2 regions of the Kitasatospora sp. NPDC057904 genome follow, and region 1 is predicted to be linked to the other one. Evidence: riboswitches for the same ligand, from Rfam matches in the RefSeq annotation. Region 1 holds a riboswitch; the other holds the start of a gene.

Region 1 (4,454 bases):
CGTCGACGGCGTCGCGGTTGCGGATCCGGGTGGCGCTGGCGTCGCGCGGCTGGCGGGCGAGTTCGGCCTGGGCGGCGGCGCGCTCGGCGGGGGCGGTGCCGGGGTGGGCGATGGTCCTCTTGAGCTCGGCGCGGCGCCCCGCGTAGCGGGCGACGGTCTCGCGCCGCCGTTCGTTCTTGGCGATCTTGCTCTGCTTCGCCATCAGACCTTCTCCCCCCGGGCCCGGATCCGGGCGACGGCGGCCTCGACCCCGATCGCGTCGATCGTGCGGATCCCCTTGGCGCTGAGCGTGAGCCGGACGTACCGGCCCTCGCCCGGCAGCCAGTAGCGCTTGCGCTGGATGTTGGGGTCGAAGCGCCGCGGGGTGCGGCGGTGCGAGTGCGAGATCGCGTTGCCGAAGCCCGGCCGGCGGCCGGTGAGCTGGCAGTGGGCGGACATGGGGGCTCCCAAAACGGTCCGGGAATGGGCGGGACGGAGGTCACGTTACCCCAGATGAAAATGACATCCATTTCGGTGTACGGTTCCAACCCGGCCCCGAACCGCCGCACCACCCGACCCCTCCGGAGGACCTCATGGCCCGCAGCGAACTGCGCCCCGTCATCAAGCTCCGCTCCACCGCCGGCACCGGCTACACGTACGTGACCCGCAAGAACCGCCGGAACGACCCGGACCGGATGGTGCTGCGCAAGTACGACCCGGTCGCGCGCGAGCACGTCGACTTCCGCGAAGAGCGCTGACCGAAGAGCGCCGGAACGAAGAACGTCGAAACGAAGAACGTCGAACGAAGAGCGCTGATCCCCCGCCGAGGAGGCACCCCCATGAAGCCCGGAATCCACCCCGCCTACCGGCCCGTCGTCTTCCGCGACAAGGTCGGCGGCCTCTCCTTCCTCACCCGCTCGACGGTCACCAGCGACCGCACGGTCGAGTGGGAGGACGGCAACACCTATCCCGTCATCGACGTCGAGATCTCCTCGGCGAGCCACCCCTTCTACACCGGCCAGTCCCGCGTGCTCGACACCGCGGGCCGCGTCGAGCGCTTCCGCCAGCGCTACGGCGACCGGCACAGCTGACCCGGCGCAGCCGGCCCGGAACGCGCGCGACGGCGCCTCCCCACCGTGGGGAGGCGCCGTCGCGGCAGGCGTGCGGCAGGCGTGCGGCAGGCGTGCGGCAGGCGTGCGGCAGCCGTGCTCAGGAGCGTTCGGCGCCCCAGCGCTTCTCGACCCCGGCCAGCTTCCAGTACGCGATCGCCGCGGCCCAGACGACGACGAACAGCCCGGCGATCGCGTAGCCGACGTTGTCGAGCGAGATGTCCGCGATCCAGCCGGTGACCGGATCGGTCAGGTCCAGCTTCTCGTGCAGCACGCCGACCAGCTCGATCGTGCCGATGATGAACGCCACCGCGATCGACAGACCGGTGATCGTCAGGTTGTAGTACACCTTGCGCACCGGGTTGGAGAACGCCCACTGGTACGCGAAGTTCATGAACGTCCCGTCCAGCGTGTCGAACAGGCTCATCCCCGCCGCGAACAGCAGCGGCAGGCAGACGATCGCGTACCAGGGCAGCCCGGCGGCCGCGCCCGAACCGGCCATCACCATCAGGGTCACCTCGGTCGCGGTGTCGAAGCCGAGGCCGAGCACCATGCCCACCGGGAACATCTGGCCGGGCCGGGTGATCGAGCGGGTCGCCCGGTTCAGCACCCGGGCCATGAAGCCGCGCGAGTTCAGGTGCTGCTCCAGCTCGGCCTCGTCGTACTGCCCCGCGCGCATCGCCCGGAACACCTTCAGGATGCCGAGCAGCGCCGCCAGGTTGAGCGCGCCGATCAGGTAGAGGAACGCGCCTGAGGCCGTCGTGCCGACCATGCCGAGCCACTGGTGGGTCGTCGACTCGTCGTCCATCAGCGTGTTCGCCAGCTGCGCGCCGCCCGCGACCAGGGCGGCCATGACGACCACCATCGACGAGTGCCCGAGGGCGAACCAGAAGCCCACCGAGACCGGCCGCTTGCCGTCGGCCATCAGCTTGCGGGTGGTGTTGTCGATCACCGCGATGTGGTCGGCGTCGAACGCGTGCCGCATGCCGAGCGTGTACGCCGTGATGCCGAGGCCCACCCCGAAGACCTGGGTGCCGACGGCGTAGTTGTGCGGCGCCACCAGGAAGACGAGGGTCCCGAACGCCACGACGTGCATGGCCAGGATCACCCCCATCAGCCCGGCGGTGCGGACGGTGTCCTCTCTCCTCCACCGGAAGGTGGGCAGCACGGCGGGCGCGGCCTCGGGGGCGGCGGTTTCGGGCAGGGTCATCTTCGGATCACGCTCCAGCACCTCGTGGAAAGACGTTCGTGAGATGCCGTGGCCGGTCTCCTGGCTGACGGGGCTCCCGTACCCGCCTTCCCAGGCGCGCGAAGCGCCCAGTGGCGTCTGGGTACGGGCGGACTCCCCCGATCACAGTGGCGAGGGCCGCTCCGGACTGGGACCCCTGAGGGTCCGTCACCGGTCTTCCCGAGCACCACGGCGGGGAACACCGTAGGGGTCCCGGGCCGACCCTTGCAAGGCTGCGCACCTACGCAGGTGTCCAGGATCACAGGTCGTGAGCTGCCAGAATGTCCGCATGCATCTCGTACCGGCCGACCGCGCGGGCCACCGCACCATCGACGGACACCGGGTCTGTGAGGCCATCGCCGCGATCGGCGACGCCGCGCACGTCCGCTCGTGGTCCGAGCGGTTCTCCCTGCTCGCCGACCCCGGGCGGCTCGCGATCCTGCTCGCCCTGCACCGCGCCGGACCGCTCGCCGTCACCGACCTCGCCGTCGCCACCGGCATGCGCGACCCGGCCGTCTCACAGGCCCTGCGGCTGCTGCGGACGGCCGGCGTGGTCACCGGGGACAAGGACGGACGCGTCGTGCGCTACCGGCTCGTCGACGAGAGCATGCGCCCCCTCCTCGACGAGTGCGCCGCGGCCGACCACGAGGAGCCCGCCGCCGCGGCGGGCTGACCTCCCGGGCCTGAATCACCGCGGGGAGCCGACCCGATGAGTACGATCATGGCGTGCCGACCCACCCCCACGCCTGGCCCGCCGACCGCTGGAACACCCGGCCGGTCAGGGCGCGCGTGCTGGCGGTCGCCCGCACCCTCACCTCCGCCACCCGGGTCCTCGACGTCCTCACCCTCCTGAACCGCGACGGCATCGAGCGCTACGCCACCGTCAACCCCGGCTCCGCCTTCGCCGACGGCCTCGACGACTACCTGCGCGGCCTGCCCGGCATCACCCTGCTGGACTGGGAGGACGCCGTCCGGCACCGCTTCGACCTGGCCGTCGCCTGCGCCGTCCACTCCTCGATGCACCGCCTCGACGCCCGGCTCGTCGTCCTCCCGCACGGCGCCGGCTACAACCGCCTGGTGACCGAGTCCACCGGCGACACCGTCAGCGCAGCCGGCCTCTCCCGCAACGAACTCACCCACCACGGCCGGGTCTTCGTCGACGTCCTCGGCCTCTCCCACCCGGAACAGCTCGACCGGCTGCGGGTCTCCTGCCCCGAGGCACTGGACGTCGCCCAGGTCGTCGGCGACCCGTGCTTCGACCGCATGCTCCGCAGCCTGCGCCTGCGCGACTCCTACCGGGCCGCCCTCGGCGCCGTCGACGGCCGGCGGCTCGTCGTCGTCAACTCCACCTGGAGCGAGCACTCGTTATTCGGCCGCCGCCCCGACCTGCCCCGGCGCCTCGTCCGCCGGCTCCCCGCCGACGAGTACGCGGTCGCCGTCGTCCTCCACCCCAACATCTGGAACCGGCACGACCCCGAGGCCCTGCTCGACGACGCCCGGCGGATGGGCCTGCGCCTCGTCCCGCCCCACCAGGGCTGGCAGGCCGCCCTCGTCGCCGCCGACTGCCTGATCGGCGACCATGGCTCGGTGTCCGTCTACGGCGCCGCCCTGGAACGCCCCACCCTGCTCGTCGCCACCGGCGCCGCCGAACTCGACCCGCACTCCCCCAGCCACGCCTTCGGCCAGGCCGCCCCGGCACTCGACCCGGACGGCGACCTCGCCGCTCAGCTCGAACAGGCCCTGCAGAAGCAGGACCCGGCCGCCCTGCGCCCGATCACCGACCGCTCCCTCGCCCGCCGCGGCCGCTCCGCCGAGGTGCTGCGCCCACTGCTCTACTCCTTCCTGGACGGACTGGACGAACCGGACGACGAACCGCTCCTGCCGCCCTACCCCAAGCCGGTCCCCCGCCCCGGCACCCCCGAAGGCCCGACGGCCTACGACGTCGAGGCCGCGAGCGAGGGCACCGAGGTCAGCCTGCGGCGCTACCCCTTCGACCCCGGCGACCACAGCCCGCGCGGCTTCCACGCCCTCACCGACGAACACCCGGGCGACGCCCTGCGCTACACCGCCGAGGTCCTCGCCCGGACCGAGACGCGCGCCGAAGTCCCCGCCGGACGCTGGCTCGCCGACACCGCCGC
Region 2 (4,454 bases), on a different contig from region 1:
CGCCATCGTCGACGCCAACGACGACCCCAACGCCGAGTCCGACCTGGCGACCTACCGCGCGCAGTACGGGCTGCCTGCGTGCACCACCGCCAACGGCTGCTTCAAGAAGATCGACCAGAACGGCGGCACCAACTACCCGGCCGGCGACACCGGTTGGGCGGGCGAGATCTCCCTCGACGTCGACATGGTCTCCGCCGCCGCCCCGAACGCCCACATCCTGCTGGTCGAGGCGAGCTCGGCGAACATGGCCGACCTCGGCGCCGCCGTCAACCAGGCCGTCGCCCAGGGCGCGAAGTTCGTGTCCAACAGCTACGGCGGCCCCGAGGACTCCACCGACACCTCCTCGGACAGCCAGTACTTCAACCACCCCGGCGTCGCCATCACCGTGTCCTCGGGCGACTCCGGCTACGGCACCGAGTACCCGGCGGCCTCCCAGTACGTCACCGCCGTCGGCGGCACCTCGCTGACCCGCGACTCCAGCGCGCGCGGCTGGCACGAGACCGTCTGGGGCTCCAGCTCGGGCGGCAACGGCGCCGGCTCCGGCTGCTCGGCCTACGACCCCAAGCCGAGCTGGCAGAGCGACAGCGGCTGCTCCAACCGGACCGTCGCCGACGTGTCCGCGGTCGCCGACCCGGCCACCGGCGTCGCCGTCTACCAGACCTACGGCGGCAGCGGCTGGGCCGTCTACGGCGGCACCAGCGCCTCGTCGCCGATCATCGCCGCCGTCTACGCCGACGCCGGCACCCCGGGCGCGAGCGACTACCCGTCCCAGTACCCGTACCAGCACACGAGTGCGCTCAACGACGTGACCAGCGGCGCCAACGGCACCTGCTCCCCGTCCTACCTGTGCACCGCGGGCTCCGGCTACGACGGCCCGACCGGCCTCGGCACGCCGAACGGCCCGACCGCCTTCCGGGCCGGCACCAGCACGGGCAACACCGTGACGGTCACCAACCCGGGCAACCAGAGCACCACCACGGGCAGCGCCGCCTCCCTGCAGATCCGCGCGACGGACTCCGCCTCCGGCCAGAGCCTGACGTACAGCGCGAGCGGCCTGCCGACCGGGCTGTCCATCGACGCCTCCAGCGGCCTGATCAGCGGCACGGCGTCGACGGCGGGCACGTACAACGTGACGGTGACGGCGAAGGACGCCACCAACGCCTCCGGTTCGACGAGCTTCACCTGGGCCGTGTCAGCCCAGGGCGGCGGCTGCACCGGTGCGGGCCAACTGCTCGGCAACCCGGGCTTCGAGACGGGTAGCGCCTCGCCCTGGACCGCGACCGCCGGCGTGATCGACAACTCCGCGAGCGAGGCCGCCCGCTCCGGCTCCTGGAAGGCGTGGCTCGACGGCTACGGCAGCAGCCACACCGACACCCTGAGCCAGACCGTCACGATCCCGGCCGGCTGCAAGGCGTCGCTCGGCTTCTGGCTGCACATCGACACCGCCGAGACCGGCACCACGGCCTACGACAAGCTCACCGTCCAGGCCAACTCCACCACCCTGGCCACCTTCTCCAACGTCAACGCGGCCAACGGCTACACCCTGCACACCTACGACCTCTCCTCCTTCGCCGGGCAGAGCGTCACCATCAAGTTCACCGGCACCGAGGACGCCTCGCTCCAGACCAGCTTCGTGATCGACGACACGGCCCTCAACGCCTCCTGACCGACCGAGCACCACAGGTACGACAGGTACGACAGGTACGACAGGTGGGGCCGCAGCCGACTGCGGCCCCACCGGCACGTCCGCGGTGGCGCCGAATCCCGACGTCGTCTCCTGACGTCGTCTCAGCATCCGGACGAATGGCCGAATCCCCGACGAAGCGACCGCGGATAGGCCGTAGGCTGGCCGTGCAGCTGGTTCGCCCCGTCCGCCAGGCGGGGCGTCGCAAGAGGGAACCCGGTGACGCCTTTCAACTGGCCAGTCCGGGACTGCCCCGCAGCGGTGAGTGGGAACGACCGCCGTCATACGCACTGGGCCCGGGCCGGGTCTGGGAAGCGACGGCCAGTAGGTGACCGCCCTTCAAGGGCCGGCCGTGCCCACGAGTCCGAAGACCTGCCCGCTGCCCGCGTGCGACCGTTCGCGCGCGGCCATCCGGTGACCTCGAGGGCGGGTCGGCGACCACACCAGGCGGAGCTGCCCGTGCAGCGGTTCGCCCGGTGCGTCATCCCTTCGCGTCCTCGTCCCGTCGCCGGGTACTTGAGAGACAGACTCGCGAAGGAGAGTCCCTTGACCATGAAGTCCGCAGCCGCGGCGACCCTCGCCACCGCGTACGGCTACCCCCGCCAGGGCCGGGGCCGGGAGCTCAAGAAGGCGATCGAGGGGTACTGGAAGGGCGCCGTCACCGCCGAGACGCTGCTCGCCACCGCCGCCGACCTGCGCCGGGGGAACTGGCAGCAGCTCGCCGACTCCGGCATCGAGGAGATCCCGACCGGGGACTTCTCGCTCTACGACCACGTGCTGGACACCACCGTCGCGGTCGGCGCCATCCCGTCCCGCCACCGGGACGCCGTCGATGCCGACCCGCTGGACGGGTACTTCGCCATGGCGCGCGGCACCCAGGACGTCGCGCCGCTGGAGATGACCAAGTGGTTCGACACCAACTACCACTACCTGGTACCCGAGTTGGGGCCGGGCACGGCCTTCGCCGCCGATCCGGCCAAGGCGGTCGGCGAACTGCGGGAGGCCCTCGCGCTCGGTCACGCCGCCCGCCCGGTGCTGGTCGGGCCGGTCACCTACCTGCTGCTGGCCAAGCCCGCCCCCGGCGTCGACGACGACTTCCGGCCGATCACCCTGCTCGACCGGCTGCTGCCCGTGTACGCGGAGCTGCTCGCCGCTCTGCAGGCCGCCGGCGCCGAGTGGGTGCAGCTGGACGAGCCCGCGCTCGTCCAGGACCGCACCCCCGCCGAGCTCAACGCCGCCGCCCGCGCCTACCGCGAGCTGGGCACGCTGACCGACCGTCCGAAGCTGCTGGTCGCGAGCTACTTCGACCGCCTGGGCGAGGCGCTCCCGGTCCTCGCCAAGGCCCCGGTCGAGGGTCTGGCGCTGGACTTCACAGGACCTGCCGCCGCCAACCTGGACGACCTCGCCGCCGCCGGCGGGCTGCCGGGCAAGCGGCTGGTGGCCGGCGTGGTCGACGGGCGCAACATCTGGATCAACGACCTGGAGCAGTCGCTCGCCACCCTGGCCACCCTGCTCGGGCTCGCCGACCGGGTCGACGTCGCGCCGTCCTGCTCCCTCCTGCACGTGCCGATCGACGCCTCCGCCGAACGCGACGTCGACCCGCAGATCCTGCGCTGGCTCGCCTTCGCCAAGCAGAAGGCCGCGGAGGCGGCGCTGCTGGCCCGCGGCCTGCGCGAGGGCACCGGGGCGATCACCGCCGACCTCGCCGCCAACCGCGCCGACCTCGCCTCCCGGGCCGGCTCGCCGATCACCCGGGACCCGGCCGTCCGCGCCCGCTCCGCCGCCGTCACCCTCGACGACACCCGCCGCGCCCAGGCCTACCCGCAGCGCGCCGAGGCCCAGCGCGCCCGCCTCGGCCTCCCCCTGCTGCCGACCACCACCATCGGCTCCTTCCCGCAGACCACCGAACTGCGCCTCGCGCGCGCCGACCTGAACGCGGGACGGATCGACGCCGCCGCCTACCGGGAGCGCATGGAGGCGGAGGTCCGCGAGGTCATCGCCTACCAGGAGAAGGCGGGCCTCGACGTCCTCGTCCACGGCGAGCCCGAGCGCAACGACATGGTCCAGTACTTCGCCGAGCAGCTCACTGGCTACCTCGCCACCCGGCACGGCTGGGTGCAGTCCTACGGCACGCGCTACGTCCGCCCGCCGGTCCTGGCCGGGGACATCTCCCGCCCGTACCCGATGACCGTCGACTGGTTCCGCTACGCGCAAGGCCTGACGGACCGCCCGGTCAAGGGCATGCTGACGGGCCCGGTCACCATGCTCGCCTGGTCCTTCGTGCGCGACGACCAGCCGCTCGCCGAGACCGCCCGCCAGGTCGCCCTCGCCCTGCGCGACGAGGTCACCGACCTGGAGGCCGCCGGCGCGGCCGTCGTCCAGGTCGACGAGCCGGCCCTGCGCGAGACCCTCCCGCTGCGGGCCGCCGGCCGCCTGGCCTACCTGGACTGGGCGACGGAGGCCTTCCGCGTCGCCACCTCCGGCGTCCGCGCCGACACCCAGATCCACACGCACATGTGCTACGCCGAGTTCGGTGCGATCATGACGGCGATCGACGAGCTCGACGCGGACGTCATCTCCCTGGAGGCGACGCGCTCGCACATGGAGGTGGCCGGGGAACTGGCCGGGGCGGGCTACCCGCGCGAGGTCGGTCCGGGGGTGTGGGACATCCACTCCCCGCGCGTGCCGAGCACCGAGGAGGCCGTGGCGCTGCTGCGCGCGGGCCTCGCGGCGATCCCGGCCGAGCGCCTGTGGGTCAACCCCGACTGCG

What was found. Region 1 has a riboswitch for cobalamin ahead of ACFVSN_RS20005 (HoxN/HupN/NixA family nickel/cobalt transporter). Riboswitches for the same ligand answer to the same signal wherever they lie in the genome.
Region 2: linked by a shared signal. The riboswitch ahead of metE (5-methyltetrahydropteroyltriglutamate--homocysteine S-methyltransferase) and the one ahead of ACFVSN_RS20005 (HoxN/HupN/NixA family nickel/cobalt transporter) in region 1 are both predicted to bind cobalamin.

The regions. Positions count from the first base shown of each region.
Region 1 is NZ_JBHVOL010000007.1:229,762-234,215, forward strand. Features, by position in the region: gene rpsN (30S ribosomal protein S14) at 1-202, opposite strand, end outside; gene rpmB (50S ribosomal protein L28) at 202-438, opposite strand; gene rpmG (50S ribosomal protein L33) at 573-737, shown strand; gene ACFVSN_RS20000 (type B 50S ribosomal protein L31) at 819-1,070, shown strand; gene ACFVSN_RS20005 (HoxN/HupN/NixA family nickel/cobalt transporter) at 1,189-2,298, opposite strand; cobalamin riboswitch at 2,331-2,523, opposite strand; gene ACFVSN_RS20010 (ArsR/SmtB family transcription factor) at 2,606-2,989, shown strand; gene ACFVSN_RS20015 (hypothetical protein) at 3,043-4,454, shown strand, end outside.
Region 2 is NZ_JBHVOL010000001.1:179,447-183,900, reverse strand. Features, by position in the region: gene ACFVSN_RS00850 (putative Ig domain-containing protein) at 1-1,666, shown strand, start outside; cobalamin riboswitch at 1,842-2,079, shown strand; gene metE (5-methyltetrahydropteroyltriglutamate--homocysteine S-methyltransferase) at 2,231-4,454, shown strand, end outside.